Regions from separate parts of the Nonomuraea sp. KM90 genome, predicted to be linked through region 1. Evidence: riboswitches for the same ligand, from Rfam matches in the RefSeq annotation. Region 1 holds a riboswitch; each other region holds the start of a gene.
The links. Region 1 has a riboswitch for cyclic di-AMP ahead of ACTWPW_RS25575 (C40 family peptidase). Riboswitches for the same ligand answer to the same signal wherever they lie in the genome.
Positions count from the first base shown of each region.

Region 2: another riboswitch for cyclic di-AMP. It lies ahead of ACTWPW_RS02675 (C40 family peptidase); the one in region 1 lies ahead of ACTWPW_RS25575 (C40 family peptidase).
Region 3: another riboswitch for cyclic di-AMP. It lies ahead of ACTWPW_RS03665 (hypothetical protein); the one in region 1 lies ahead of ACTWPW_RS25575 (C40 family peptidase).

Region 1 is NZ_JBQQCB010000026.1:904-10,961, forward strand. Features, by position in the region: partial or broken gene ACTWPW_RS25550 (ATP-dependent Clp protease ATP-binding subunit) at 1-1,433, opposite strand, end outside; gene ACTWPW_RS25555 (histone-like nucleoid-structuring protein Lsr2) at 2,640-2,972, opposite strand; gene ACTWPW_RS25560 (RDD family protein) at 3,496-3,984, opposite strand; gene ACTWPW_RS25565 (RDD family protein) at 4,095-5,582, opposite strand; gene ACTWPW_RS25570 (amino-acid N-acetyltransferase) at 5,668-6,237, opposite strand; cyclic di-AMP (ydaO/yuaA leader) riboswitch at 6,515-6,664, shown strand; gene ACTWPW_RS25575 (C40 family peptidase) at 6,670-7,713, shown strand; gene ACTWPW_RS25580 (LuxR C-terminal-related transcriptional regulator) at 7,734-7,946, opposite strand; gene ACTWPW_RS25585 (cytochrome P450) at 8,131-9,330, shown strand; gene lysX (bifunctional lysylphosphatidylglycerol synthetase/lysine--tRNA ligase LysX) at 9,327-10,058, opposite strand, start outside.
Region 2 is NZ_JBQQCB010000002.1:37,073-47,130, reverse strand. Features, by position in the region: gene ACTWPW_RS02690 (O-methyltransferase) at 1-334, shown strand, start outside; gene ACTWPW_RS02685 (branched-chain amino acid aminotransferase) at 377-1,474, opposite strand; gene ACTWPW_RS02680 (3-isopropylmalate dehydrogenase) at 1,724-2,770, opposite strand; cyclic di-AMP (ydaO/yuaA leader) riboswitch at 2,870-3,011, shown strand; gene ACTWPW_RS02675 (C40 family peptidase) at 3,210-3,614, shown strand; gene ACTWPW_RS02670 (SSI family serine proteinase inhibitor) at 3,687-4,076, opposite strand; gene ACTWPW_RS02665 (hypothetical protein) at 4,272-4,502, shown strand; gene ACTWPW_RS02660 (hypothetical protein) at 4,499-4,621, shown strand; gene serA (phosphoglycerate dehydrogenase) at 5,049-6,638, opposite strand; gene ACTWPW_RS02650 (hypothetical protein) at 6,879-7,733, shown strand; gene ACTWPW_RS02645 (MFS transporter) at 7,793-9,154, shown strand; gene ACTWPW_RS02640 (DUF1707 and FHA domain-containing protein) at 9,258-9,806, shown strand; gene dacB (D-alanyl-D-alanine carboxypeptidase/D-alanyl-D-alanine endopeptidase) at 9,906-10,058, shown strand, end outside.
Region 3 is NZ_JBQQCB010000002.1:240,184-250,241, forward strand. Features, by position in the region: gene ACTWPW_RS03645 (rod shape-determining protein) at 1-61, opposite strand, end outside; gene ACTWPW_RS03650 (PadR family transcriptional regulator) at 134-628, opposite strand; gene ACTWPW_RS03655 (MDR family MFS transporter) at 685-2,136, shown strand; gene ACTWPW_RS03660 (DUF5302 domain-containing protein) at 2,185-2,385, shown strand; cyclic di-AMP (ydaO/yuaA leader) riboswitch at 2,547-2,681, shown strand; gene ACTWPW_RS03665 (hypothetical protein) at 2,867-3,478, shown strand; gene ACTWPW_RS03670 (alpha/beta fold hydrolase) at 3,516-4,361, shown strand; gene ACTWPW_RS03675 (hypothetical protein) at 4,413-4,784, opposite strand; gene ACTWPW_RS03680 (roadblock/LC7 domain-containing protein) at 4,814-5,188, opposite strand; gene ACTWPW_RS03685 (hypothetical protein) at 5,218-6,027, opposite strand; gene ACTWPW_RS03690 (roadblock/LC7 domain-containing protein) at 6,031-6,405, opposite strand; gene ACTWPW_RS03695 (winged helix-turn-helix transcriptional regulator) at 6,543-6,893, opposite strand; gene ACTWPW_RS03700 (NAD(P)-dependent oxidoreductase) at 6,948-7,550, shown strand; gene ACTWPW_RS03705 (DUF4032 domain-containing protein) at 7,544-8,752, opposite strand; gene ACTWPW_RS03710 (DUF885 domain-containing protein) at 8,775-10,058, shown strand, end outside.

The sequences.
Region 1 (10,058 bases):
TCCTGAGTGACCTCGGCCACGACGTCCATGTCGCCGGCCTTCCACTCCTTCTCCCGCCGCTCGCGCTTGAGCTGGAGCTGCTTCTCCTGGTCACGGAGGGCAGCGGCCTTCTCGAAGTCCTGCGCGTCGATCGCGGACTCCTTGTCGCGGCGGACATTGGCGATCTTCTCGTCGTATTCGCGCAGGTCCGGCGGAGCGGTCATCCTGCGGATGCGCATCCGGGAACCGGCCTCGTCGATGAGGTCGATCGCCTTGTCGGGCAGGTAGCGGTCGCTGATGTAGCGGTCGGCCAGCTGCGCGGCGGCCACCAGGGCGTCGTCGGTGATCGACACGCGGTGGTGCGCCTCGTAGCGGTCGCGCAGACCCTTGAGGATCTCGATCGTGTGGCTGAGGCTGGGCTCGGCCACCTGGATCGGCTGGAAGCGCCGCTCCAGCGCCGCGTCCTTCTCCAGGTACTTGCGGTATTCGTCGAGCGTCGTCGCGCCGATCGTCTGCAGCTCGCCGCGGGCCAGCATCGGCTTGAGGATGCTGGCGGCGTCGATCGCGCCCTCGGCGGCGCCCGCCCCCACGAGCGTGTGCAGCTCGTCGATGAACAGGATGATGTCGCCGCGCGTGCGGATCTCCTTGAGCACCTTCTTCAGGCGCTCCTCGAAGTCACCGCGGTAGCGCGAACCGGCGACCAGAGCACCGAGGTCAAGCGTGTAGAGCTGCTTGTCCTTCAGCGTCTCGGGCACCTCGCCCCTGACGATCTTCTGCGACAGGCCCTCCACGACGGCGGTCTTGCCGACGCCGGGCTCGCCGATGAGAACCGGGTTGTTCTTGGTCCTCCGGGAGAGGACCTGCATGACCCGCTCGATCTCCTTCTCACGGCCGATGACCGGATCCAGCTTGCCCTCGCGGGCGGCCTGGGTCAGGTTTCGGCCGAACTGGTCGAGCACCAGGGAGGTCGACGGGGCCGACTCCTGCGGCCCGCCCGCCGCGGCAGGCTCCTTGCCCTGGTAACCGTGCAGCAGCTGGATGACCTGCTGCCTGACACGGTTGAGATCAGCTCCAAGCTTGACCAGCACCTGGGCCGCCACACCCTCACCCTCGCGGATGAGCCCGAGCAGGATGTGCTCGGTGCCGATGTAGTTGTGACCCAGCTGCAAAGCCTCACGGAGCGACAGCTCGAGGACCTTCTTGGCCCGCGGGGTGAACGGAATGTGCCCCGACGGAGCCGACTGGCCCTGGCCGATGATCTCCTCGACCTGCTGGCGCACACCCTCAAGGCTGATGCCGAGGCTCTCCAGAGCCTTGGCGGCTACGCCCTCACCTTCATGGATCAAACCAAGAAGAATGTGCTCAGTGCCGATGTAGTTGTGGTTGAGCATCCTGGCCTCTTCTTGGGCCAAGACGACAACACGCCTCGCTCGGTCGGTGAACCTCTCGAACATCTCGTCGCTCCTCACAGAGCGGTCAGTCAGGCCGGTAAATCCGGTCCCGTCCTCCCGCATGCTAGCCCTGGCTCGGCGAACCGTGCCCACTCGCCGCTGACACGCTCTATAGCAGACACGTTCCCCGAGAGCAGGGCGTTCACCCTCCATCCAACTACTGTTCGGGGGTGACGTGTTCCCGATACGCCGCAAGCGAACGATGTTTAGGACCCTTCGCGGAAGCGGCTGTAAATTGCCGCCCGCGGCGTACGCGGATCCGCACGGGCCGGCCATCGGACGCCGGGGCGTGAAGCCGGCGCAGGGACGCCTCTACTCCCATGCATCTCAGATGCCGCGCCCGTATCTTGATACCTAATCATCCTATGTCCCACCGCAATGCTTGGCCAAGCGAGCGCGCTACGCCCTGAGCACAACACGGTACGGACCGCACATCCGTACGGCGGGACACATACGGTACACACGGTAATCGATAATCCGGCATCCGGTCAGCCCGGTTACCGGATCCATCCCGCATCATGAGACGCCATCCCCGGGCGGCGGCGGGATTCCGGCACTCTCCTCACTCTTGCAGTTGCGTGGCAATCGCACTCTGAGGGGCCGAAGATTGTGCACCGGTGCCCCGGGAAGCGACATTGTGCGAGGGATGCTCATACTTGCGGGTTATGCCCCGCTCCCGGCGGCCGTTATACCCAGCGCCCCCGCAACCCGCCGAGCGAGGCGACGCTTCCGCACAGAGCGGGGTTTGGGCGGCCGGACGCCCATGAAGATCTCGCGAAAAGCGTTACAGCGAGTGATGATCGCCACCGGGTTAACCGCGCCCGCGATTTTCGCGATGGCCCGTTCCACGGGCGCGGTTGGATGGGGGCGGCGCCCGCCCGCCGCGGCTGGCCAATGTCGCCGCCTCGTGGCAATGCACGGCGGGGAACGCCATGCCGCGCGTGCCGGGCGTTCGTTGAATGCGGCGTGGGCACACCACACGGCATTCGGCCGCGCGGAGCATGGCGCCATCACATATCTGGCACCGCCCGGTGAATCAGTGCCGGGGTGGGCAGGAACGTGTGCCCAAAACGCCCGCATATGGGGCCCAGGAGATCAACATCCGGGGAGGATCCCGGTTTCGGGAACACCCCAGAAACGATCATGCGCTTATGGCGGCCGCCGGGGTCCAAGGCGAACATCATAAGCGCATGGTCGAGAGCCGGCTCCTTAGTGAGCAGCTTCGTACTTCTCCACGACGGTGGAGGCGATGCGGCCGCGCTCGCTGACCGGCAGGCCGTGAGCCTTGGCCCACTGCCGGATCTCCGAGCTCTTCTCGCGGCTCATCGCACGGTTGCCGCCGCGGCCACGGCGACGCGTGGGTACGGCGCCCGCCCTGCGCGCATGCTGCACGAAAGGCGTGAGAGCGTCCCTCAGCTTCTTCGCGTTAAGGTCGCTGAGGTCAATCTCATAGGAGGAGCCGTCAATAGCGAAGCTGACCGTCTCATTGGCCTCGCCCCCATCGAGGTCATCGATGAGAATCTCCTGGATCTGCTTGGCCATCTACGCAATCCTTTCGCGGAGCATTGTTTCATTCGCCTGCCCAAACATATACCCGGAAAGGCGTGGAGACAATTCAGCGCTACGGGGATTCGGCTGACTAGCCGATCAGTTCTGGCTCTCGGGCTGATCCTCGCGGTTTCGACGGCCTCCCAGGGCCTCCGACCGGACCAACTTCACTACGCCAAAGATGAAGGCGCCGCCCACCACCACAGGGGGGATGAGCGCTGACAATACGTCTGTAAGGGCTTCCATTCGTCCTCGCCTCCACGGCTAGCGGGGTTTCGGGGGCGCATTATGCGCTGGGAGCGCGGCCCGGTGAGCCCGGCTCCTCATGACAGCGCAGGCGACTACCGCCCGCACCCGACCATAGCGGCACACAGATGCCCTGCGCGTCGCAGGGGCGCCAACATCCGGCAACCCGGACGCCCCATAGCCTAATGCCAGTCTCTCCAGGCTCCTTACCGGATCAAGCGAAAATTTTGCGAAAAGGCACCCACCAGGCATCTGCCCAGGTACGGATGGCTCAGCGAAGATCTTTTACCACCCGCGTACCGGCCAGCCGGTCGTGCGGGCCCCGCTCCAGCGGCTTGTCGATCAGGATGAGCAGCCCGACGCCGAAGAGCAACATTCCCGCCAGCAGATTGGCGACCGGAATGCCCATCAGCATCACGGGGGCGGGATAGACCAGGGCCCGTTTGAGCAGTGCGCGGGACGGCAGGTCACCCGGCGCCAGGCGAATCCTCATGATCGCCTTACCGAACGTCCGCCCGTACCGGGAATGCGCCCACCAGTCGTAGCCCGCATAACCCAGCCCGGCCACCAGCCACGCGAACACGCCCGGGAGCCGCCCCTCGAACACCTCCATCATCCCGACAGTTCGGAAGATGCCCCACAGCGCGATGAACAGAATGTAATAGAAGACCCCGAAGACGAGTGCTTCAATCAACCGGGCGGCGAGCCGTTCCCACCATTCCGCGGGCGGCGCGTCCGGCCGCGGGACCGTCCCGGCCATAACTTCCCACCTCGCGTCATCGTCGGCTTGGATCTCCATTCTGGTACGGGCACGTGGACAAAACACAGGGGCCGGCGGGAAGCCGGCCCCTGTTTTGTGTGTGCGGAGGACTACTTGATCTTCACCACCACGGTCTTCGCGAACTTGTCCGCGAAGGTCAGGTGCAGCGGCTTGTCCCAGAGCTGCGATGCACCATTGAGGGCGTAGATCACAGCGGCGAGCAGGGGGCCGAGCAGAGGCACCCAGTAGAGGATGTAGCCGCCCACCGTCACGAGCGCCCGCTTGAGCGACACGTCGGTCGGCAGGCCCTCCGGCTGCACGTGCCCGCCGATCTGGACGACCTTGATGCCCATCACCATCTTGCCGACCGTCTGGCCCTTCATCTTGACCAGGAGGAAGTCGTAGGCGACGTAGATCAGGGTCGCGACGATCGAGACCACGAGGTAGTACAAAAGCCCGAAGGTGAGGCCGCTGGTGATCCCGGTGATGGAGCTGTAGGAGGGATAGAGCGGGGTGAGGACCAACTGCACCAGGAACAGCACGATGCCGAAGATGACACCGTCGATGATCCTGGCCACCAGCCGCTGCCACCACTCCGCCAGCGGCGCCGGCGCCCCGGGCGGCTGGACGCCGACCGGCTGGCCGTAGGGCTGGCCGTAACCGGGCTGCTGCCCGTAACCGCCCTGGCCGTAAGCCTGGGGCTGCTGCCCGTAGGCCTGGCCGTACTGCTGCTGGTCGCCGTACTGCTGCTGGCCGTAGCCGGGCTGGGCGTAGCCGGGTTGGGACTGCTGCTGCTGCCCGTAACCCTGCTGCTGACCGTAGTCAGGCTGGGACTGGGGCTGCTGGCCGTAGCCCTGCTGCTGACCGTAACCCTGCTGACCGTAGTCGGGCTGGGACGGCTGCTGCTGTCCATAGCCCTGCTGGCCGTAACCCTGCTGCTGACCGTACTGCGGCTGCTGGCCCGACTGCGGCTGCTGGCCGTAGCCCTGCTGCTGGCCGTAGTCAGGCTGGGACGGTTGCTGGCCGTAGCCCTGCTGGCCATAGTCGGGCTGGGACGGCTGGGACGGCTGTTGCTGCTGGCCGTAACCCTGCTGGCCGTAGTCGGGCTGGGACGGCTGCTGCTGCCCGTAACCCTGCTGGCCGTAACCCTGCTGCTGACCGTACTGCGGCTGCTGGCCCGACTGCGGCTGCTGACCGTAGCCCTGCTGCTGGCCGTAGCCCTGCTGACCGTAGTCGGGCTGGGCCGGCTGTTGCTGCTGACCGTAGCCCTGCTGCTGCTCATAGCCCTGCTGGCCGTAGCCGGGCTGGGACGGCTGTTGCTGTCCGTAGCCCTGCTGGCCATATTGCGGCTGCTGCTGGCCGTAGCCCTGCTGCTGGCCGTACTGAGGTTGCTGGCCGTAGCCCTGCTGCTGGCCATAGCCTTGCTGGCCGTACTGGGGCTGCTGCCCGTAGGCATCGTCCGCCCGGTAGCCGACCACAGTGACGTCGGGATCGGGCTCGCCGGGGTGGCGGCCCGTGTTCTGCTGCCCGTAGGGGGTGGCAGGCGCAGAATTTTCGCCGGATTCGTCCTGTGGATACGGCGGCTGTCCGGTGCTCACCGTGTCACCTCGCTTCGAGTGCGCATGTGGCACGTGTCAGGACACATGCCTGTGCTGCCCAACGTATCGACATAGGTATCAACAATCACCTTTCCATCTGGTCAAGGTCCGCGTCACCCGATGTCAGATGGAGCAGCATGCGGGTGTTGCCCAGGGTGTTCGGTTTGACGTGTTCCAGGTCGAGGAACTCCGCCACACCCTCGTCGTACGAGGCCAGCAGTTCGGCGTACACCTCAGGGGAGACCGGTGTGCCCTGAATCGGGCGAAAGCCATGCCTCGCGAAGAAGTCGACCTCAAAAGTCAGGCAGAATACACGCCGCAGACCCAGATCCTTCGCCTGCTGTATGAGAGCTGAGACGATCCGATGGCCGACGCCCATCCCCCGGCACTCGGGGTCCACGGCAACGGTGCGGACCTCGGCGAGGTCCTCCCAGAGCACGTGGAGTGCGCCGCAGCCGACGACCTGTCCGCCCAGCTCGGCCACCCAGAACTCCTGTACGTCCTCGTACAGGGTCACCGTGGCCTTCTCCAGGAGCCGCGGTCCCGCGCCCGCGTAGGTGTCCACCAGGCGCCTGACCGTCCGCACGTCGGGCGTGCGGGCACGCCGGACCACCACCGCGGTCTCGGGCACTGTCAGTTCGGCCACCTGCTCCATGGCTCTCCAGAGTACAGATGTCATTACGGCTCAGCCCTAACTCCCATCTCTGGGCTCATCCTGTTACATCCCGTTGCCATGCGGGCACGCACCCCGCGGATCTCTGCATTCGGCCCCATCGACGGCAAACAGGACATAAAGTCGGTTCTGCACGAGCGTGCACGAGATCACCTTGTGACCCTTCGGTTGTGAAACCTCTACAGACTCGGCAGTTCTGGTTGAGCACGAACCCGGAGTGCATTAGTGTCCTGCGACGATGTTCCCCGCGTATCGCGACGAGGGGGACACGCCCAATCCCCGCGAGGGGAGCCGGGGACCCGCCGGTGGCGTCACCCGACGCCACCACTGGGGTGAATCCGAATCATTCGGTAGGGCTGCTCCGGCCCGAACCCGTCAGCTAACCCGGTAGGCGTCTATGAGAGGAGCTGGTTGGTGGAGCTCACGCTCAACCGTGGGGGGAAGGCGGCGGGCAAGCACGCCCGCCCTCCGGAACGGGCCCGGCGACCGCGCCGCTTCGGTGTGGTAAGTGTCACAATCGCCGCGCTGCTGATAGCCATCCCCGTCGGTTCGGCGTCCGCGGACCCCAAACCGTCGCTCCAGGACCTGGCCAAGCAGGTCGAGAAGATGCACACGGAGATCGAGACGCTGTCCGAGGAGTACAACGGCCAGCGGGAGAAGCTCAAGACCGCCAAGAAGGCCTCCGAGGCCGCGCAGAAGACGCTGGCGACCAGTGAGGCCGATCTCGAGGCCAAGCGCGCCAAGGCCGCCCTGCTAGCCGAGAACGCCTACATCACCGGCGGCCTGGGCAAGGCGCTGGCGTTCGCCACCTCCGAGGATCCCGACACCTTCCTCGACCGCGCCGCCACCACGTACGTGCTCGAACAGCAGCAGGGCGAGGAGGTCAACCAGGTCGCCAGGGCCAGGGAGGCCGCCGAGCGCGCCAGAGCCGGCGCCAAGACGCGCATCGAGGAGGTCCAGGAGCTCGTCTCCGAGCTCGACACCAAGCGCGACAAGATCACCAAGCTGGTCACCAAGGTCGAGAGCAACCTGTTCCAGCGGGCGCTGGGCGAGGCCGGCCGGCCCGGCACGCGGGCGGTGCGCGTGAACCTGCCGATCATCGGCGGCGGCAAGGCGGCGCAGGCCGCCCGGTGGGCGCTCACGCAGCAGCTCAAGCCGTACGTCTGGGGCGCAGAAGGCCCGAACTCCTACGACTGCTCGGGCCTGGTCATGGCGGCCTACCAGCAGGTGGGCATCTCCCTGCCGCACTACACGGGCAGCCAGTGGACCGCCGGCAGGCACATCTCCCGCGAGGAGCTGCGGCCGGGTGACCTGGTCTTCTTCTACAACGACCTGCACCACGTGGGCATCTACCTCGGCGGCGGCATGATGGTGCACGCGCCGCAGACCGGTGACGTCGTCCGCATCGCCTCGATCGCCCGGCGGCCGTTCGCCGGCGCCGTCCGCATCGCCGACTGAGCCCCGGGCACCGCCCGCCGCTAGATCAACTGGCGGCGGGCAGCCCAGGCCACCGCCTCGATCGCCGTGGCCACGCCGATGCGGTCGCAGATGCCCCGCAACCTCCGGCGTACCGTCCGCCCGCTGATATCCAGTCGTCTCCCCACCCGGTCGACCGTGACCCCCTTGGCCAGCTCCGCCAGCAACGCAAGGTCCGCATGGCTCAGCTCAACACCTTCAGTGAGCACATCCATCGGGAGCCCTCCCCCCCAACAGCAGAACTTGGACCGATCGACCCGGCCAAAGTTGCTCCTCGCAGACGGTAAACGCATCCTGGAAAGGTCGTCAAGCATGACAATCTCCACCCTTGACGAGCACTATTGACATGATCCGAAATATGTGACGTACTCGCGATATGTCGGCACCGATCGTCGCCCGATGAGTGATCTCGTCGAGTCTTCTCCAGCTCCGGATCCGGCGTCGATGAGCGCGGCGGACGTCCTGGGTTTCGACCCGTTCGACAAAGGGTTCCTGCGCGATCCGTACGCCCGTTATCGCGAGATGAGCGCGCGCGGGCCTCTCTTCCGCACGCGCGGCGGGCTGCTCGTCGCCACCACCCACGAGCTCTGTACGGTGCTGCTGCGCGACCCGCGTTTCGGCCGCGGCTCCGCCGAGGCGAACCGGAACAACCCAGGTCAGCCCGTCGAATCGTTCCTGTGGCTGGACCCGCCCGACCACACCAGGCTGCGTGCCCTGGTGAGCAGGGCCTTCACCCCGCGCATGCTGGAACGGCTCCGCCCGCGGATCGAGGCGATCACCGCCGAGCTGGTCGCCGGGTTGCCCGAGGAGGCCGATCTCGTGTCCGGCCTGGCGTACCCGCTGCCGGTCATGGTCATCAGCGAGATGCTCGGGGTGCCTCCGGAGGACGAGGAGCGCTTCCGCGGCTGGAGCGAGATCCTGGCTCGCGGCCTTGACCCGATGCTTACAGACGACCTCGTATCGGAAACCGGGCGCGCCAGAAGGGAGTTTCGCGACTACTTCCGCGAGCTCTCCGCGATCCGGCGCGAGCGCCCCGGGGACGACCTCCTGAGCGCCCTGACGCAAGTACGGGAGCTGACCGAGGGCGAGCTGCTGGCCACCTGCGTGCTGCTGCTCGTGGCCGGGCACGAGACCACCGTCAACCTCATCGGCAACGGGGTGCTGCACCTGGCCCGGCACGGCCTGCTGGCGCACGCCGCGGAGCGGCCCAAGCAGGTGGTCGAGGAGGTGCTCAGGTACGACCCGCCGGTCCAGCTCACCTCCAGGCTCACGATGGAGGACGTGGAGCTGGCCGGCGTGCCGGTGCCCAAGGGCACCCTCGTGATGGCGGTGATAGGCGCGGCCAATCGCGACCCGGCGGCCTTTCCCGATCCCGACCGCTTCGACGTCACCCGGGAGCCCGGGCGGCACCTCGCGTTCGGGCTCGGCATCCACTTCTGCCTCGGCGCCACGCTGGCCAGGATGGAGGGCGAGATCGCGCTGTCCGCCCTGGCCGCGGCGGCGCCCAAGCTGGAGCTGGCCGACCCGGCGCCGCCGTACAAGGAGAACGTGGTGCTACGCGGCCTGGCCGCGCTGCCGGTGCGCCTGCCCCGGCCCTAGTGGGTGGGCTTGACCAGCGGGAACAGGATGGTCTCGCGGATGTTGCGGCCGGTGAAGGCCATGATCATCCGGTCGATGCCCGCCCCCATGCCACCCGTCGGCGGCATCGCGTATTCGAGCGACTGCAGGAAGTCCTCGTCGAGCTGCATCGCCTCCAGGTCGCCCCCGGCGGCCAGGAGGGACTGCTCGACCAGGCGGCGGCGCTGCTCGATCGGGTCGTTGAGCTCGGAGTAGCCGGTGCCCAGCTCGGTGCCGAAGCCGATGAGGTCCCACTTCTCCGTCAGCAGCGGGTCGTCGCGGTGGGTGCGGGCCAGCGGCGAGGTCTCCAGCGGGTAGTCCATGACGAACGTGGGCTGGACGAGCGTGTGCTCGACGAGCGCCTCGAACAGCTCCTGCACGAGCTTGCCCGAGCCCCACTTCGGGTCCCAGTGGATCTCGCGATGGTCGGCCAGCTTGCGGAGCTCCTCCAGAGTGGTGGAGGTGGTGATGTGCTCGCCCACGGCCTGCGAGACCGCGTCGTAGAGGGTGACGCGGGGCCACTCGGCGATGCCGAGGTCGATCTCGGTGCCCTCGTGCACGACCACAGAGGTGCCCAGGGCGGCCATGACGGCCTTCTGGTACATCCGCTGGGTCAGGTCCGCGATGCCGTTGTAGTCGAGGTAGGTGCCGTAGGCCTCGACCATGGTGAACTCGGGGTTGTGCGTGGAGTCCGCGCCCTCGTTACGGAA
Region 2 (10,058 bases), on a different contig from region 1:
GCACGAGGCGGGGGTGGCCGACCGGGTGACGCTCACGATCGGGCCCGCCAAGGAGACGCTCGCCACCTTCGACCAGACGGTCGACCTGGCCTTCATCGACGCCGACAAGGGCAGCTACCCCGCCTACTACGAGCTGCTGATGGACCGGCTGCGGCCGGGCGGGCTGCTGCTGGCGGACAACACGCTGCGCAGGGGCTGGGTAGCCGACCCGGCGCACGAGGAGATCACGACGGTCGAGATACGGCAGTTCAACGACCTGGTGATCGCGGATCCCCGGGTGAGCGTGCTCATGCTGCCCGTGGCCGACGGGATGACGATGATCAGGAAGAACTAGCGCGGGCCCTCGGGGCGGGCCTGCCGCCCCGAGGGGACACGATCAGACGATCTTGTGGATCCAGTTGTGGGCGTCGGGGCGGGCGCCGTACTGGATGCCCACCAGCTCCTCGCGCACCCGCATGGTGACCGGGCCGGGCGTGCCGTCGGCGACGGTCCAGGAGCGGTCGGCGCCCTTCACCACGCCCACCGGCGTCACGACGGCGGCCGTGCCGCACGCGAACACCTCCGTGAGCTCGCCCGACTCGCACGCGGACTGCCACTCGTCCACCGAGACGAGGCGCTCCTCGGTCTCCAGGCCCAGGTCGCCGGCCAGCTCCAGGATGGACTCCCTGGTGATGCCGGGCAGCAGCGTGCCGGTGAGCTCGGGGGTGACGAGCTTGTTGCCGAAGACGAAGAACAGGTTCATCCCGCCCATCTCCTCGACGTACTTGTGCTCGCCCGCGTCCAGCCACACCACCTGGTCGCAGCCGTTCTCCACCGCCTGCCGCTGCGCGACGAACGCCGCGGCGTAGTTGCCGCCGCACTTGGCGAAGCCGGTGCCGCCCGGGGCGGCCCGCGTGTACTCGGTGGACAGCCAGACGGAGACGGGCTTGATCCCGCCGGTGAAGTAGGAGGCCGCCGGCGAGGCGATGACCATGTACTTGTACGTCTTCGACGGGTAGTTGACCCCGAGCCCCGCCTGGGTGGCGATCATGAAGGGGCGCAGGTAGAGGCTGTGACCCTCGGTGGTGGGCACCCACTCCTTGTCGGTCTCGACGAGGAGCTCGAGCGAGTCGACGAACGTCTCCTCGGGCAGCTCGGGCATGGCCATGCGCAGCGCCGAGCGGTTGAAGCGGGAGGCGTTCGCGTACGGGCGGAACGTCACGATCGAGCCGCTGATCTGGCGGTAGGCCTTCAGGCCCTCGAACAGCTCCTGCGCGTAGTGGAAGACCGAGGTGGCCGGGTCGAGCGAGAGCGGCCCGTACGGCATGAGCCTGGCGTCGTGCCAGCCCTGCCCCTCGGTGTAGTCGATCGAGATCATGTGATCCGTGAAGGTCTGCCCGAAACCGGGGTTCGCCAGTACCTGCTCCCGCTCGGCCGCGGTGCGAGCGTGGTCGGATAGCTGCACGTCGAAGCTGAGCTTCTGAGCGATGGTCATGACGGAGGTCCTTCTCTCTGCGATCTACCGAAATCTACCGGAATCTGCCCACTGTCTGCGGATCTGCGAGCCGGTGGCGGTGAGCGGCCGTGGCCGGGAGGGCAGTCCGTACTTCCTATTGTCTCGCCATATGGGATGGCAAGCGGCCAATGGGGGTGATAAGCCCATTCCACGGCCGGAACGCGGACGCGAAAAAGCGCCTGGCGAGTCCTCTCGGACCGCCAGGCGCTGTTTCGGGGCTAGGCGGTCCTAGCCGGATACTCGCGCGGTGATGTCGTCGCCGATCTCGGTCGTGGTGCGGCCGGCCCAGCCGGCGAGGCGCTCCACGATGTCGTCGGCGACCGCCTGCTCGACCCTGGCCGCCTCGGCGTGCAGGCCCAGGTGGTCGAGGAGCATGGCGACGGACAGGATGGTCGCGGTGGGGTCGGCCTTGCCCTGGCCGGCGATGTCGGGCGCGCTGCCGTGGACCGGCTCGAACATGCTGGGCGTGGTCCGCTCAGGGTTGATGTTGCCGCTGGCGGCCAGGCCGATGCCGCCCGCGACGGCCGCGCCGAGGTCGGTGATGATGTCGCCGAACAGGTTGTCGGTGACGACCACGTCGAAGCGCTCCGGCTGGGTGACGAAGAACATCGAGGCCGCGTCGATGTGGCTGTAGTCGGTGGTGACCTCGGGGTATTCCTCGGCCACCCGGTTGACCGTGCGCTGCCACAGGTCGCCGGCGTAGGTGAGGACGTTGGTCTTGTGGACGAGGGTCAGCTTCCTGCGCGGCCGCGACTTGGCCTTCTCGAACGCGTAACGCACCACGCGCTCGACACCGTGGGCGGTGTTGAGCGACTCCTGGGTGGCGATCTCGTGCGGCGTGCCGCGCCGCATGGTGCCACCGGTGCCGGCGTAGAGGCCCTCGGTGCCCTCGCGGACGACGATCATGTCGATGTCCTCGGCGGGCGTGTCGGCCAGCGGGGTCTCGACCCCGGGGAACAGCTTGACCGGCCGCAGGTTGACGTAGTGGTCGAACTCGAACCGGAGCCGCAGCAGCAGGTCGCGCTCGAGGACGCCCGGCGGCACGCTGGGGTCGCCGATGGCGCCGAGCAGGATCGCGTCGTAGCCGCGCAGCTCGTCGAGCACCGCGTCCGGCAGCGTCTCGCCGGTGCGGTGATAGCGTGCGGCGCCCAGGTCGTAGTGCGTGGGCTCGATCTTCGTGCCTACGGCCTCCAGGACCTTGAGTCCTTCGGCCACGACCTCGGTGCCGATGCCATCCCCGGGGATGACGGCCAAGCGGATGTTACGCGACTCCATGGGCGGTACCTTACCGGCTCGTCTCGTCTGACGAACACATCATCTCATTTTTCGGACGTCCGGTTTTGAGGCATTTGCGACCTTTTGACCGTTTCGTTAGAGTCCGTCTGGCCTAATCCACGCAGCCGCTGCGTGGAGCCGGGGACCCAACTTTCCCCCAGGGGCGAATCGGCACCGCCGTAGGGCCGTCTTCCAGGCCCGAGCCCGTCAGCTAACCCGGTCGGCCGCATGGAAGGACAGTGTTCTGTCTCGCATCGCCATTGCCCTGGCGGCCGGTGTCGCCGGGCTCATCCTGGCCACCCCAGCCGCCCAGGCCGCCACCGACGGACCCCGGGCCACCACGGACAAAGACACCACCACCCTGACCGGCGCCGAGATCAAGCGCATCCAGGAGGCGCAGGCCCCCACGCCCGCCTGGAAGATCGCCCTCGACTACGCCATGGACAAACGCGGCACCCCGTACGTCTGGGGCGGGACCAGCAGGAGCGGGTACGACTGCTCCGGGCTCATGCTCAGGTCCTACGAAGCCGCGGGCATCGAACTGCCGCGCACCGCCCGCGAACAGTACGGGGCATTTTCCAGGAAAATCGCATGGAACGATCTAGAGCCCGGTGACCTGGTGTTCTTCAGCAACCTGGGTCACGTGGGGATGATCTCGAAGCCCGGCTACATGGTGCATGCGCCGCGCACGGGCGACGTCGTGAAGGAGGAGAAGCTTTCGACCTGGCGCAGACAGGCGTTCGTGGGAGCGGTCCGGCCGGATCCCAAGGGCGTGCGCCAGTGGACCGAGGTGCTGAAGCAGCGCCGGTCCTCCGCCCCGGCCACGCTCACCGCCACCCTCTGAGAAGCCGAGAGCGGCCCCGCGAGCCCGGGGCCGCTCTCTTTCAGGTCGCCTCAGGGGCTCTCTTCCAGGTCGTCAGGGCACGATCGGGGCGGCCAGGCGCTCCACGAAGCAGGGGTTCGGGTACTGCTCGGCGAGGTCCAGCGGCTCGCCGTGGAAATGACCGTGGATCTGGACATCGACGGGGTCGAAGATCCGCGGGCACGGGACGTCCGGGCGGAACCGGATCTGGTCGAGGTCACCGCCGATCTCGCGCAGCCTGTCGCAGGCGGCGAACGGGTCGGGGTGGTTACCGTCGTCCGGGTCGCAGATCAGGACCCAGCGCTGGGCCACACCACCGTGGTACTTGGTGATGGTCAGCTCGGCCGCCTGCGCGTGGGCGGGAGCGGCGAGCAGGGCCGCGGTGGCCAGCGCGGGGACGGCGACGGCGACGGCGCGGCGGATCGCGGTCAGGGAAGCGTGCATGGGGGGGAACCTCCTCATGGAATGGATACGCAGCGCGACGCTACCAGCACTCTCCGTATCCACAACGGCAGGTGTCCGTACCCCCTGTCCCAGGCGTAGCGTGGCGGCGGATCGACCACGACTTCACCGGGACGGGCATCGGACCCGGCGGCGCCAGGCCGTGGCGCTCAGCCGCCGTCGGTCAGCTGGTACGACGTGGGCTACCCGGAGGTCATCGAGCTGCGCGACAGGCTGTTCCCCGGGCGCGCAGGCCACGCCACGATCGGGTCATCGGTCACCGATCTGGCGTGGCTGGAGCGGGTCCCCGGCGACGCTCCCGCGCTGGTGGTCACCGAGGGCCTGCTCTACTACCTCGACCCGGCCGAGGGCGCCGCGCTGCCGCGGGCGATCGTGGAGCGCTTCCCGGGCCGGGCCTGTCGGCGGTGAGCGCGTTCGACCTCGACGGATTCGACCGCCTGTCGATCACGCACCGCATCTCGGCCTGGATCGTCGGCGCCCTGCCGGCGATGAGGCGGACGGCCGTGTTCTACCGGCTGGAGTTCTGAGGGGCGCCGCCGTTGTCGCGGCGGTCCAGCGCGGTCTGGACGGCCTCGGCCGCCTCGTCGTCGTGGTCTTCGGCACGGTTCCAGGCATACATCTCGTACATGCGATTCATCTCTTCTCGCGGGCGCGTTCCAGAATTCCTGAAGGGGGAAGCCGGACTCCGGTCGCGAATCCGACCGGGCCTGATCTCGTGGTCCGGGTCACGGACCGGACGAAGGGACTTAGTGGCCGACGCCAACGCCGCTCTCCGCGGCGGGTCGTCGACCTGCCCTAACAGGCCCCGCCGCGGCAGGTAATGAGTACGAGAACCTGGCGCATTACCCGTCACAGTACCCGAGCATGCTGCTTGGATGTCCTACTATCTCGCATCGTGAGACGCAAGGGGGCCGTCACCCAAGACGGGTGACGGCCCCCGGCCGGTGTGGGAGGTCAGTCCTCCAGGTCCACCGAACGGCCGCTCTCGGCGCCGATCTCGGCCCCGATCTGCTCGACGACCTCGGCGGGGATGGCGGAGTCGACGGTCAGCGCGATGAGCGCCTTGCCGCCCTTGACGTCACGGGCCACCTGCATCGAGGCGATGTTGATGTTGTGCTCGCCGAGCAGCCTGCCCACCACGCCGACGATGCCGGGACGGTCGGTGTAGGTGTAGAAGCACAGGTGGGCCGTCGGCTCGATCTCCATCTCGTAGCCGTTGACCTCGACGATCTTGGTGATCTGGCGCGGCCCGGAGAGCGTGCCGGAGACCGAGACCGTACGGCCGTCGGCGAGCACGCCGCGCACGGTCACCACGTTGCGCCAGTCGGGGCTCTCGGAGCTGGTCACCAGCTCGACGGTGATGCCGCGGTCCTTGGCCAGCAGCGGGGCGTTGACGTAGGTGACCTGCTCCTCGATCACGTCGGCGAACACGCCCTTGAGGGCGGCCAGCTCGATCACCCGCACGTCCTGGGAGGCGATCTCGCCGCGCACCTCGACGTCGAGCTTGGTGGCGACCTCGCCGGCCAGCGCGGTGAAGACCCGGCCGAGCTTCTCGGCCAGCGGCAGGCCCGGCTTGACGTCCTCGGCGACCGCCCCGCCCTGGACGTTGACGGCGTCGGGCACGAACTCGCCCGCCAGCGCCAGCTTCACGCTCCGCGCGACCTGGGTGCCGGCCTTCTCCTGGGCCTCGTGCGTGGAGGCGCCCAGGTGCGGCGTGGCGACGACCTGGTCCAGCTCGAACAGCGGGCTGTCGGTGCACGGCTCCTTGGCGAACACGTCCAGGCCGGCTCCCGCGACCCGGCCCTCCTTGATCGCCGAGTAGAGCGCGCCCTCGTCCACGATCCCGCCGCGCGCGACGTTGACGATCCGGACGGACGGCTTGACCTGGTGCAGCTCCCGGTCGCCGATGAGCCCGAGCGTCTCCTTGGACTTGGGCAGGTGAACGGTGATGAAGTCGGCCTGCTTGAGCACCTCTTCGAGGCTGAGCAGCTTGACGCCCATCTGCGCGGCGCGGGCCGGCGGCAGGTAGGGGTCGTAGGCGATCAGCTCGACGCCGAACGGCTGCAGCCGCTGCGCCACGAGCTGGCCGATCTTGCCCAGGCCCAGGATGCCGACGACCTTCTCGTCGAGCTCGACACCGGTGTACTTGGAGCGCTTCCACTCCCCGTTCTTCAGCGCGGCGTGGGCCTGGGCCGTGTTGCGGGCGCTGGCCAGGATGAGGGCGATGGTCTGCTCGGCGGCGCTGGTGATGTTGGAGGTCGGCGCGTTGACGACCATGACACCGGCCTTGGTGGCCGCCTCGACGTCGACGTTGTCGAGGCCGACGCCGGCGCGCGCGACCACGCGCAGCTTGGGCGCCGCGGCGATGGCCTCGGCGTCGACCTGCGTGGCGGAGCGGACGATCAGCGCGTCCACCTCGGCGAGGGCGGGCAGCAGCTGGGAACGGTCGGCGCCGTCGGTGTGGCGGACCTCGAAATCAGCTCCGAGTACGGCGAGGCCAGCCTCGGACAGCTCCTCTGCGACCAGAACGACGGGCTTGTTCACTGGTGTGGATCCTTAAGGCACGGCGGGCTTGGGGGGACACGTCCACGGATCCCCCCGGCGGTCCCACTGAGTCTATCCGGCGCTTGTGAACGCGTTCACGAGGGACTCACGATGTGAGACGAGGACCGCCGTACCCAGCGCTCGGCAAACTCATCCACTCTGCGCACATCTTTGTCTTGATCGGGAGATTTATTCGCCATTAGCCTGATAAGCCGTGGCCGACTACCTATGGTTCGTCATATGAGCATCGGGAATCCTGCGCTTGCCGACGTGCTCGCTCAGCATGGCACGCCGCACCGCCTGCTGGGCGCTCTTGCCGACGGTGGAGTCCTGGTGGCAGTGCGACCAGATCGTTCCGTCGTCCTGGGGACGACCCAGGCCGGTGACCGGGTGCTGCTCGGATACACCGGCCCCGCTACCTATGCCAGGCACCGCGGCAGCCATTCCCTGTCGGCCTGCGACGCCGACACCATCCTGGACATCCAGCGCGTCACCGGGGTGCGCGAGATCGTGATCGACGCGGCCGGACCAGCCGCCGCGGCCGTGCCGATCGACGATCTGCAGCGCTTCCTCACCACGACGCGCACGGGGCCCACGCCCGTCCTGTCGGGGGCGGTGCCCGCCGCCTACGCGACAGGGGCGATGGCCACCGTGTCGCGCGGTGCCGCGCTGGCCCAGGTGGCTCCCCCGGCTCCGGAGGCTCCCACGTTCCCCTGGGTGCCCGCGCCCAGGCCGCATCTGTCGGGGCCGATGCAGCAGGTGGACCCGGGCTACCGGCGGTGCACGCATCCGATCCTGCCCGCGCTGCGGCAGGCGATCGCGTACCTGCTCATGGACTTCCCGCTCGTGCACCACGTCTGGATCTCCGAGGCCCGCACGGCCTCCGGGGCGCCGGGGATCATGCTGCACGTGAAGGTGCACATGTCGGCCGCCGAGGACGTCGTACGCGACCTGCACCGCCTGGTACGCGCCCGGCTGCCGCAGTTCGCCGCCTCCGGGGCGCCGATCCTCATGGCCAGGGTGGCGGACGCGCGCAGCGAGCGGCGGATGATCGAGATCGGCGCCCACGTGGTCTGCGCGAACGTCAGCGACTGACGGAGGGCCCGCGAAAGTGGGCCCTCCCGAACAAGCCCTCGCTCCGCTTCAATGAGGGCATGATCGCACCGGCGGTGCCCGCGACCACTGTCCCCAGGGGCGTGCGGGTCGGCTACGGGGTGGGCTCGTTCTGCACGGCCACGGTCAACGCCGTGCCCGGACTGCTCCTCCTGTACTACATGACGAACTTCCTGGCCGTGCCCGCGTGGCTGGCCGGGGTGGTGGTCACCGCGCCCAAGGTGTGGGATCTGGTGATCAACCCCCTGGTGGGGCGGTGGTCGGACCGGACCCGCTCGCGCATGGGGCCGCGGCGGCCGTGGATGCTGGCGGGCGCCTGCACGCTGCCGATCGCGTTCTTCCTGGTGTTCGCCGGCCCGTCGCTGACGGGCTACGCGGCCGCCGCGTACGTGGGCGTGTGCTTCCTGGCGACGGCGACGGCGTACGCGCTGTTCGAGGTGCCGTACAAGGCGATGCCCGGCGAGATGACGCACGACTACCACGAGCGCACGTCGCTGCTGCAGTGGCGGATGGTGTTCATCGGCGTGGCCACCGCCATCAGCGGCGTGCTCGCGCCGGCCATCGCCACCGGCGAGGGCGAGGACGGCACGCTGGGCAGCTACCGGGTGATGGCGCTGACGATCGCGGTCATCCTGCTGCTGGCCATGCTCGGCTCGTTCTTCGGCACGGCCCGCGCCCCCATGACCGGCGCCCCCGAGCCGGATCGCGGCGGGTGGCGTGAGCAGCTCGCCGCGATCAGGGGCAACCCGCCGTTCCTCTGGCTGACGGTGCTGGCCTGCACGCAGATGCTGGCCGTCAGCATGATGCTGGCCGCGGCGCCGTACTTCGCGACGTACACGCTCGGGTCGGCCGGGGCCACGCAGACGCTCTTCGCCGCGCTCGTCGGCCCGATCCTGCTGACGATGCCGCTGTGGGTGCGGCTGGCCAGGCGGTTCGACAAGCGCGGCGCGATGGTGCTGGCGGCGGCGCTGTTCGGGGCCGGAACGACAGCGGCCATGGCGACGCCGCTGTTCGGCCCGGTGTGGGCGCACGTGATGATCCTGCTGGTCGGCATCGGGTACGCGGGCGTGCAGCTCATGCAGTTCTCGATGCTCGCGGACGTGATCGCGGTGGACGCGGCGCGGACGGGCAAGCGGCGGGCCGGGGTGCTGACCGGGTTGTGGACGGCCATCGAGAGCGGGGTGAGCTCGTTCGGGGCGCTGATCTTCGGGGTGATCCTGTCCATCAGCGGCTTCATCGAGTCCGAGCCCAGCACGCCCGTCCAGCAGCCGGACAGCGCGGTGACCGCGGTCCTCATCGGGCAGACCGCGCTGCCCGCGGTGATCATCTTCGCGTCGGTGCTGATCACGCTGAAGTACCGCCTGCCGCCACCCGTCCCGCCGGTGCCGGACACGTCCGCGTGAACAGCCCCCGCCAGGGCGGCGGCGGGCCGGGCACGACGCATGCCTATCGCAACTGATCCGCGTATTCTGGACACGAGGCGAGGTTCAGGCCGATACTCGCTACATGAGCTCCACGCATCCGCCCTTTCGCGCCTCCGATGGGGAACGTGACCGTGCGATCGACGAGCTCAGAGACCGTGCCGTGGAGGGCCGGATCTCACACGACACGTTCGTGGGCCGGGTGGACCAGGCGCTGCGCGCACGCAACCGGCACGAGCTCGACGAACTGGTGGCCGACCTGCCGCAACGGCAGACGTTCCGGCAGCGGCTGACCGACGCGGTGGCGTCGGTCTCCGAGTTCACCACCCGGCTGCAGTCGGCGTGGCGGCGCCCGCGCCTGCCCCGGCTGGCCCTGCCCGACGACGACCGGCTGCGTTACGTGGTGGGCCGCGGGTCGGCCTGCGACCTCGTCCTGTCGGACCTGACGGTCTCCCGCGTGCACGCCGAGCTGCGCCGCGAGGGCGACGGCGGGTGGATGCTGGTGGACCTCGGCTCGCTCAACGGCACCCGGCTCAACGGGTGGCGGCTGGTGGGGCCGGCCAGGGTGAAGTCGGGCGACGAGATCTCGTTCGGCGACTGCGGGTTCATGGTGACGTCGCACCAGCCGTCCTGACAGCTCCCGCCACACCCGATAAATACGGATATTTGCGGATTACAGGCTGACTGCGCTGATCCATGCTCTCATGCGATCCCCCAGTCACTTGGAGACCCCATGCGGCGCACCTCAGCCTCCCTCGTCGCGGGCGCGCTCGTCGCGGCCCTCGCGTGGGCGTCCGGACCCTCCTCCCCGGCCGTCGCGCTCGACCCCTCCGTGGGCGTGGCGGACCTGACCCAGGACCTCAACCAGATTCTCAGCGACTCGCGG
Region 3 (10,058 bases), on a different contig from region 1:
CGTAGATGCGCGTGCTCGCGGCCCCCAGATCTATCGCCAGGTCACGACCGAGGAGACTCATCGCGGGATCTATTTCCTGGGTCGCTCCAACACAACACCAGGAACAGAGCCAGTCCCCTTTACCGTTGGCCGGTCAGCGCCGCCTGAGGTCGGCCACGGTCTCGTCGGCCCACTGGATGACGGTCCTGGCCTGGGCCAGGCCCAGGTCGAGCGCGTACCGGCCGAACTCGCCCGCCGGCTTGCAGCCGAGCACCGCCAGCCGCTTCTGGTAGCGGGCCTTGATCCGCTCGACCACCTCGACCGCCCGGTCCCGCTCCATCAGCGGCAGCAGGAACGCCATGAGCGCGACCTCGCTGCGGGGTGTCACCGACGGCGTGTGCTCGCCCATCCACTCGTCCAGCTCCCGCGCCCCCTCCGGGGTGATCGCGTAGATCTTGCGCCCCCGGGCGCCCTCCGACTCGACCTGTACGAGCCCGTCGGCCGCCATCTTCACCAGCTCCGGATAGATCTGCGTGTGCCCGGCCTGCCAGACGTGGTTGAGCGAGTGCTCGAACTTCTTGGCCAGGTCGTAGCCGCTCGCGGGGCCGACGGCAGAGAGCAACCCGAGCAGTGCGATCCGTAGGGACATGAGGGCCAGCATATCGAAGCCTTGACATGTCAGAAGTTACATGTAAGTTCTCACATGTGAAAATTGACACTAAGGCGCGGGGCAATGGGCTGGTGCTCCTGGCCGTGCTCGGCGGGATGTTCCTGGCGATGCTGGACCAGACGATCGTGGGCACGGCGCTGCCCCGCATCACGGCGGAGCTGGGCGGCAGCGGGCTCTACACCTGGGTGGTGACCGCCTATCTGCTCACCTCCACGGTGACCGTGCCGCTCTACGGCAGGCTGTCCGACCAGCACGGCAGGAAGCCGCTGCTGCTCATCGGCATGGTGGTGTTCGTGCTGGGCTCGGCGCTGTGCGGGGTGGCTCAGGACATGGTGCAGCTCATCGTGTTCCGCGCGGTGCAGGGGCTCGGCGCGGGCGCGCTGCTGCCGCTGTCGATCGCGTTGATGATGGAGATGTTCCCGCCGGGGTCGAACGGCGCCCGGGCGCAGGGGGCGATCGGCGGGGTGATGGGGCTGACGTTCCTGGCGGGGCCGTTCCTGGGCGGGTTGTTCACCGACCACGCGAGCTGGCGCTGGGCCTTCTACGTGAACGTGCCCCTCGGGGCCGTGCTGATCGCCATCGTCGCGCTGCGCCTGCCGAGGCGGCCCGGAACGGGCGGCGGGCGCCCCGACTACGCGGGCATCGCCGTCTTCACCGTGGCCATCAGTGCGCTGCTGCTGGGGCTGACCGAGAAGGGCCTGGACGGCCACACGTGGACGGACGCCGCCGTGGCCGGGCCGATCCTGCTCGCGCTGGTGCTGCTGGCGGTGTTCGTGGCCGTCGAGCGGCGGGCGGCGAGCCCGATCATGCCCATGGGCCTGTTCGCCAACCGCACGTACACGCTGGTGAACCTGACCTCGTTCTGCACCGCGTTCTGCATGTACGCCGGGGTCGTCTTCCTGCCGCGCTATTTCCAGGAGGCGCTGGGCGTCAGCGCCACCGAGTCGGGGCTGCGGATCTACCCGATGACGCTGGCCATGGTGGCGGGCAGCGTGCTGATGGGCACGCTGATGTCCAGGACCAGGGTGTACAAGCCGTGGCTGGTCGCCTCGCCGTTCCTGCTGGTCACCGGCGCGGTGCTGTGCCTCGGCCTGACGCCGGCCACCGGCGGCCTGGCGCTGGCGCTGTGGATGTTGCCGCTGGGGCTGGGGATGGGCCCGATGCTGTCCGGGCTGACGGTGGCGGCACAGCAGTCGGTCGAGCCGCGGCACCTCGGCGTGGCCTCGGCCAACCTGACCTTCTTCCGGCAGATCGGCGGCTCGGTGGCGCTGGCCGTCGGCGGCACCCTCTACACCGCGGAGGTCGCCGCGAGCGCGCCCGCGCACGGGATGGCCGCCGCGCACGCCTCCGCGGCGGCCGTGGTCATCCCGTCGCTGGGAGTGGTGGGGGCGATGATCGCCCTGGTGGCGCTGGTGGCCATGCCGAACAAGCGGCTGGAGGCGCCGTCCGTGCCGCAACACAAGGTTGAGGCCGGTTTCGCGTCATAAGCGGCTCCATGCGAAGCTGTGATTGTCCCCAACACCATGGAGGTCCTCATGGCGGATACACCGGAGCCGGAAGTCAGCGAAACTCCCGAGGACGAGATGAAGCGCAAGTTCCGCGAGGCGCTGGAGCGCAAGCGCGACCAGGCCGCGGGCTCAGGCGCCGGTGGCAGGGGCGTCGACCCATCGAAGATCCACGGGGCGCACGGTCCGGCTACGAGTAAGAGATCGTTCAGGCGCAAGAGCGGCGGCTGAGGCTGGATTTCTCAGGGGGTACGGCATGCCGTGCCCCCTTTCTCTTTACCTTCGAAGGTAGATCTTCGACTCTTTCATACGATTCGTTTGCGTTTGTCCGAATCGGTAGTTAGAGTAATCGCCATTACCAGCCGGTGACCTAGTCCTTACCCAAGATGGACCACCGGTTGGCGCCGAATCCCGAACCATCGGGAACCGGGGAACCACCTCACTGGGGTGAATCCGGCCGCGTGCCGGTAGGGCATCTCCACGCCCGAACCCGTCAGCTAACCCGGTAGGCGTGATGGAGAGGAAACATTACCCCATGCACCACCGCGTCGTACCCCCAGACAGCGCCGTGCCGGCCGCCCACTGAGCGGTCCCCTTCCTCAAGGCTCGTATTTTGCGCTCCGCGCAGCATCGTCAGGTGCTCTAGCTCCGCTGCGCGTGCTCCCCCTGTGAGCGCAACTCCCTGTCCCCTCGCGAAGGGTTTCACTTTTTCATGTCTGCTCGATTTGGCCTGCGTTCCTTCACCCTCCTCACCACCTCCGCCATCGCAGCGCTGACCATCGTCGGCACTCCCGCCCACGCCGACACCGACACAGACGAGAAGGTCCTGCTCAAGGGCTCCACCACGGCGTCGTACTTCTGGGACGACTCCTCCGGCCGCGCCGGCGACACCGGCCTGCCCGCCAGTGGCAAGCCCATGCAGAAGGGGCTGGCCGCCAGCCCGAGCTGGCCGCTGCTGACCGAGGGCTACGTGGTCTACAAGGGCAAGAAGATGCCCTTCTTCGTGGGTGACCGCGGCCCCGGCGCTCCCTCCAACCGCGGCATCATGCTCGACCTCGACGCCAAGACGTTCGCCGAGCTGACCGGCGGCGAGTTCAACTCCGACACCCTGGGAGTGGACGGCGTCGGCGGCCAGGGGCACATCGAGGTCGACTACGTCATCACCAAGTGGGGCGACGGCGTGGGCAAGAAGAACTACCCGGTCGCGTTCTCGACCGGCGCCTGGGCCGAGCGTGACCGTAACCCGGCCACCCCGCCGCAGGTGGAGGAGTCCTCGTCGCAGGGCGGCGTGCTCCTCTCGGGCCCCGTTCCCGCCGAGCACTGACTTTACGCGGGCTGACCAGAATGTCATTCTGGTCGTCGTGACCACGCGCGTAGCCGCAAACGGCATCGAAATCGCCTACGAGAGCTTCGGCTCACCGTCGGGACGTCCCCTGCTCCTCATCATGGGGCTCGGCGCCCAGCTCATTCAATGGGACGAAGGGCTCTGCGAGCTGCTCGCGGAGCAGGGACATCACGTCGTACGGTTCGACAACCGCGACGTCGGCCTGTCGACGCACTTCCACGACCTGGGGGTGCCCGCGATGGGCACGCCCTCGCCGTACCTGCTGGACGACCTGGCCGACGACACCGCGGGCCTCATGGACGCCCTCGGCTGGCCGGCCGCCCACGTGGTGGGAGCCTCGATGGGCGGGATGATCGCCCAGACGCTGGCCATCCGGCATCCGGCGCGGGTGCTGACCCTGACCTCGATCATGTCCACGCCCGGCCCCTCCGTCGCCCCGCCCACGGAGGCCGCGTCCGCGGTGCTGATGGGCCGGCCGGCCGCCGACCGCGAGGCGGTGCTGGCGCAGGCCGTGCAGACCTGGTCCGTCATCGGCTCGCCCGGCTACGAGCTGGACCGGGAGAGGATCGCCGCGATGGCCGGGCTGGCCTACGACCGCTGCTTCGACCCGGCCGGCACGGCCCGGCAACTGGCCGCCATCATGGGGTCGGGGGACCGTACGGAGCTGCTGGCCTCGGTGGCGGTGCCCGCGCTGGTGCTGCACGGGGAGGCCGACCCGCTGGTCCCGGTGGCCGGCGGTCGCGCGACGGCGGCGGCCATCCCGGGGGCGCGGCTGGTGACGTACCCGGGGATGGGGCACGACCTGCCGCGCGCGCTCTGGCCCGACTTCGTCACCGAGATCACCAAGCTGACCTCCGCCTGACGCTCGCCGGTGGCCCGCCCCCCGCCGGGGAGCGGGCCACCATGAGGGCGGTCAGACCTCCAGCTTCCCCTCGATGCCCTTGAGCTGGTGCCGGGCCAGCGCCAGGTTGGCGCGCCCGCGGTCGAGCGCCAGGTAGAGGAACAGCCCCTTGCCGCCGCGCCCGGTGATCGGGCGGATGATGTGGTACTGCCCGCTCAGCGTGATCAGGATGTCCTCGATAGCGTCCTTGAGGCCCAGCGAGTCCATCGTGCGGAGTTTGGCCTTGACCACCTCCGTGTTGCCCGCCGCGGCGACCTGGAGATCCAGGTCCTTGGAGCCGCCGAGCGTGCCCAGCGCCATGCCGCTGCCGTGATCGACGATCGCGGCTCCGATCGAGCCGTCGATCTGCATCATCTCCTTGAGAGAGACGTCCATGCCGGCCATGCTTCCTCCTCCTTCTCAGCGGGGCTGGATCAGTGCTTCCGTGCTGCGACGGCGGCCACTCCGGCGGCCGTCTTCCTGCCCTCCAGCCGAAGCAGCCCGACGTTCGCGCCGGGTCCGGCCAGGACCGTGAGGACGATGGTGGGGCCGGCGGCGTAGAAGGCCACGAATCCGGCGGAGCCGGAGACGAGCGTCTCCTCGAACGCCCCCTGGCCGGTCATGCTCAGCATCCGCCTGCTCATCGCGACCAGCGCCGCCGACAGCGCCGCCGCCTGCTCGCCCGTCTTCCCTTCGAGGTCGCAGGCGATCGGCAGGCCGTCCACCGTGCAGGCGACGCTCCCGTTCACGTCCGGGGTGCGCTCACGCAGGAGCGCCATCTCCTCCAGAACCTCTTGTCGTAGCTCCACCGGTGGCCTCCTCCTGAGTGAGGGGAACCTCACGACAGTTCCTCCAGCGCCTTCTTCAGCCGCATCAGCAGTGCCAGGTCGGTCGGGTTCCCGGTCACGGGCGGTCCCAGCGGCAGGGCCGCGGCCTTGGGGTCGTGCGGCGGGTGCTCCGCGGCCGGTTGCCGCCCGCGCTTGGGCAGTCCGGGAGCGGGGGCCGGGTCCGGCTCGGCGAGCAGGCCCGAGGCCGCCAGCCGCCGGACGGCCAGCAGCACCGGGTACGCCGGCCGCCCGATCTGCTTGGCCAGCTCCAGGGGCGTCGCCTTGTGGTCGGCCCGGACGAGGACCTCCCACTGGACCCGGCTCAGCGTCACCGCGTGCCCCGGCAGCCGCCCCAGCGGCCGCACCGGGAGGGTGTCCACGTCGGCGGACGGCCAGGCCTGGGCGAGCTGCGCCCGCCGGCGCGCGCACTCCCGCACCAGCCCCGGCACGTCGAAGAACCACTGCCCGCCCAGCCAGTGCCGTTCCCCGGGGCGGAACTTAGGCCGCGACCCGCTGATCGGCAGCAGGAAGAAGGCCGCGTCGAGGACCCCTCCGAGCACCGCGTACTGCAGTTCGCCCGCCGTGACCGGCCCCTCGGCGAGCAGCCGCTCGCAGCCGCCGTCGGCCTGCAGCCCGCGCAGCGCCGCCTCCGTCGTCAGCCCCCTGGCGGCGAGCAGCCGCTCGACGCTGGGGGCCTGGGCGCACTCCATGTACGTCACGCGCCCGTCCGCGAGGAAGATCGTGCCGTTCCTGCCGACCCGGAGCGCGCCCGTGGAGCGCTCGCGGGCGAGCCCGGCCAGGAGTGTGTCGAGCCGCGTCATGGGTCACGTCGTCAGGAGGCCGGAGATGGACCGCAGGCGGTGCCTGGCCAGGGCCAGGTTGGATCGCTCCAGGTCAAGGCGGACGTACAGAACGAGAGGGCCCTCGAACACCGTCTCCATCATCCGGAGCAGGTGGTGGCCCTTGTCCGTGGTGACGAGCATGTCGTCGATGCGTACGACCTCGCCCGGGCACGAGCGGGCCAGGCCGTCGGTGGTGGCGCGCAGGGCCTCGGTCAGCGCGGCGGCCGACCGGTCGGCGTCCACACCTGGCGCGCTGCTGAAGGCCACCGCCATACCGCTCGTGTGGTCCACCAGCATGGCGTCCAGCGCCCCCGGTATGGACATGACCTCTGCCAGGCAGGTGTCGATTCCGAGCACGTGACCTCCCTCGCCGTCTTGGGACGGGGACAGCGTAGGGGGGTGGGATCACACCGGAGAGGCCGCCGAACGCGGGCGTTGAGCTTTTATACGGCTACGAAGTAGAAAAACAACACCGTTGCGCATAACTGTACGATTTATGAATACTTTTCGCGGCAACGAAGAATCTCGTTCACGTTCTGCTCCGCCCACGTGGCCACCACGGAGATCGGGTCGTGCAGCGACCGGCCCAGGTCCGTCAGCGTGTACTCCACCCGCGGCGGCACCTCCGCGAACACCTCCCGGGTCAGGAGCCCGTCCTGCTCCATGGCGCGCAGCGTCTGGGTCAGCACCTTGGGCGTGACCCCGCCGATCCGCGCCCTGAGCTGGGTGAAGCGCATCGGCCCGGCGATGAGGCAGAGCAGCACCAGGACCGACCATTTGTCGCCGATCCGATCGAGAACCACCCTGGTCGGACAGTTCGGGTCGAAGACATCACCGGTATCCATAAGGTACTTATAGCACGATGAAGTAACCAGTATCCGATGGATACTCTTGGCGACATGAAGATCCTTCTCTTTGGCGCGACAGGCATGATCGGGCAGCGCATCGCCGCCGAACTCGCCTCCCGCGGCCACGAGGTGACCGGCGTCAGCCGCAGGGGCCCCGTCAAGGGCGACGTCGGTGACGCCGCCACGCTCGCCGAGGGCCATGACGCCGTCATCTCCGCCATCGCCCCGCCGCGCGACGGCACCGAGCCGGAGGCCCCCTTCCTCGCCGCCAACCGCGCGCTCATCGACGGCGTGCGCGCCTCCGGCGTGCGCAGGCTGATCGTCGTGGGCGGGGCCGGCAGCCTGCAGGTGGCCCCCGGCCAGGACCTGGTCGACACGCCCGGCTTCCCGGAGATCTACAAGAAGGAGTCCCTCGCCGGGCGGGCGGCGCTGCGGCTCTACCAGGAGGTCGAGGACCTCGACTGGACGTTCGTCTCGCCGGCGGCGGAGATCGCGCCGGGGGAGCGGACGGGCAGCTACCGGCTCGGCGGCGACACGCTGATGAGCGACCCCGAGGGGCGCAGTTTCATCACCGCCGAGGACTACGCGGTCGCGATCGCGGACGAGGTGGAGCGCAACGCCCATCCGCGCCGGCGCATCTCCGTGGCTTACTGAACGGGCTCGTCGGGCAGGAGCGCCCGCTCGTCGGGCTTGTGCACCAGCACGTTGTTCACGTACGACTTCACCGCCGTGGTCAGCCCGACGTCGGCGCCCTCCTGCTCCGACAGGTACCAGCGGTGGTCGAGGATCTCGTGGAAGAGCTGCGCGGGCTCCAGCTTCCCGCGCAGGTCCGCGGGGATGGCCTCGACCGTCGGCTGGAACACCTCCGCCAGCCACCGGTGCGCCACTATGGCCTCGTCCTCGTGCCGCAGCCCCTTGGCCACCCGGAACCCGTCGAGGTCGTTGAGCAGCCGCCGCGCCTGGTTCTCCTCCACGTCGAGACCGGTCAGCCGGAGCAGGCGCCGCTGGTGGTGCCCGGAGTCCACGACCTTGGGCCGTACGATCAGCCGCCCGGTGCCGACCTTGCGCCGCACCATCATCTCGGCCACGTCGAAGCCCAGCAGGTTCAGCCGCCTGATGCGCTGCTCCACGCGGTGCCAGTCGACCTCCTCGATGATCTCGCTCTCGTTGATCTCGTTCCACAGGCGGTGGTAGCGGGCCACGACGTCCTCGGCGGTCTCCATGGGGTCGATCGACGGGTGCAGCAGCCCGCCGGCCTCCAGGTCGAGCATCTCGCCGAAGATGTTCGTGTGCGCGGTGTCGATGTCGCCCAGCCGCTGCCCCTCGCTGATCATCGGGTGCATCTCACCGGTCTCGGCGTCCACCAGGTACGCCGCGAACGCCCCCGCATCGCGGCGGAACAACGTGTTGGACAGCGAGCAGTCACCCCAGTAGAAGCCGTTCAGGTGCAGCCGCACCAGCAGCACGGCCAGCGCGTCCAGCAGCCGGGTGAGCGTGTCGGGGCGCAGGGTGCCCGACATGACCGCGCGGTAGGGGAGTGAGAACTGCAGGTGCCGGGTGATCAGCGCCGCGTCGAGCCCGTCCTCGCGGCCGGTGACGTACGCGACCGGCTCCACGGCGGGCGCGTCCAGCCTGGCCAGGTCCCACAGGAGCTGATACTCCCGCTTGGCGTAGCGCTCGCTGATCTCCTTGATCGCGTACACCTTCCCGGACAGCCGGGCGAAGCGCACGACGTGCCGCGAGATGCCCCGCGGCAGGTCCACCAGATGGTGCTGGGGCCAGTCTTGAAGGGGGACCTCCCAGGGGAGGCGGATCAGGTCAGGGTCGCCTAGCGCGCCAGTGATCTGCAGGGGCATTTGCTCAGGATATGGTGCATCGGTGGACGAGTTTCTCAAGTGGTACTTTTCCGACCGTCCCGTCGTCGCCGCCTCCCTCGGGGCCGACGGTTACGATCACACCCTCGGCGATTTCACCGCCTCCGGCTGGGAGGCCCGCGAGCGCGAGCAGGCCCTCTGGTACGACCGCCTCTCGGCCACCGAGGCCCCGTCGCCGGACGACGCGATCGACAGGGACCTCGTCCTGTCGCAGCTCAAGGGCTCGATCGTGCTCGCGTCCTGGCCCGAGTGGCGGCGCGACCCGAGCGTCTACCTCGGCGCCGTCTTCACCTCGCTGTACACGCCCTTCCAGCGCCGGCTCAAGCCCGAGCCCGAGCTGGTCGCCTCCGCCCTGTCCCGCCTGGCCGAGGTGCCCGGCGTGCTGGCGGCCTGCCAGGCGAACCTGGACCCCGACCTGGCCGCCCCGCTCCTGGTCACCCGGGGGCTGGGCCAGGCGCGCACCGGCCGCAACTTCCTGACCCGCACGATCCCGTCCATGGTCGAGGACGCCGAGCTGCGTGCCCGGCTGGCCGCGGCGGCCGAGCCGGCCGCGCGGGCGTTCGACGACCTCGTCGCCTTCCTGGAGGGCTTCGAGTGCGGCGGCACCTGGCGCATGGGGGAGCGGCTCTACTCCACGCTGCTGCGCGAGCGCGAGCTGCTCGGGTACGGCGCCGCCGAGCTGCACGAGAAGGGCAAGGCCGCCTGGGCGGAGCTGGACGCGCGCATGCGCGAGGTCGCTGTCCGGGTCAACGGCACCCAGGACTGGCGGGCGGCCATGGAGTTCCTCATGGACGACCACCCGCCGACCCTCGACGACATGCGGGCCGAGTACGAGGCGGAGACCCTGCGGGCCCGCGAGTTCGTCCGCGAGCGGGACCTCGTCACGTTCGCCGGCGGCGAGGAGTGCCACGTGCTGCCGTCGGCCGAGTACACCCGGCCCGTCCTGTCGGTGGCCCACTACCTGTCCCCGCCGCCGCTCAGCACCTCGCGGACCGGCATCTTCTTCGTCCCGTACACGCCCGACGACTTCACCCCCGAGCAGGTACGCCAGCGCCTGCGCACCAACTCGCGGGCCCAGATGCCGTCGATCGCCGTCCACGAGGCCTACCCCGGGCACCACTGGCACCTGTCGTACATGGCGGGCAATCCGCGTACGGTGCGCAAGGTCTTCCGGACCCCGTACTTCACCGAGGGCTGGGCCCTGTACGTCGAGAAGCTGCTGCACGAGCAGGGCTACTTCGACACCCCCGCCACCGAGCTGGCCCACCTGGACTGCCGCATCTTCCGC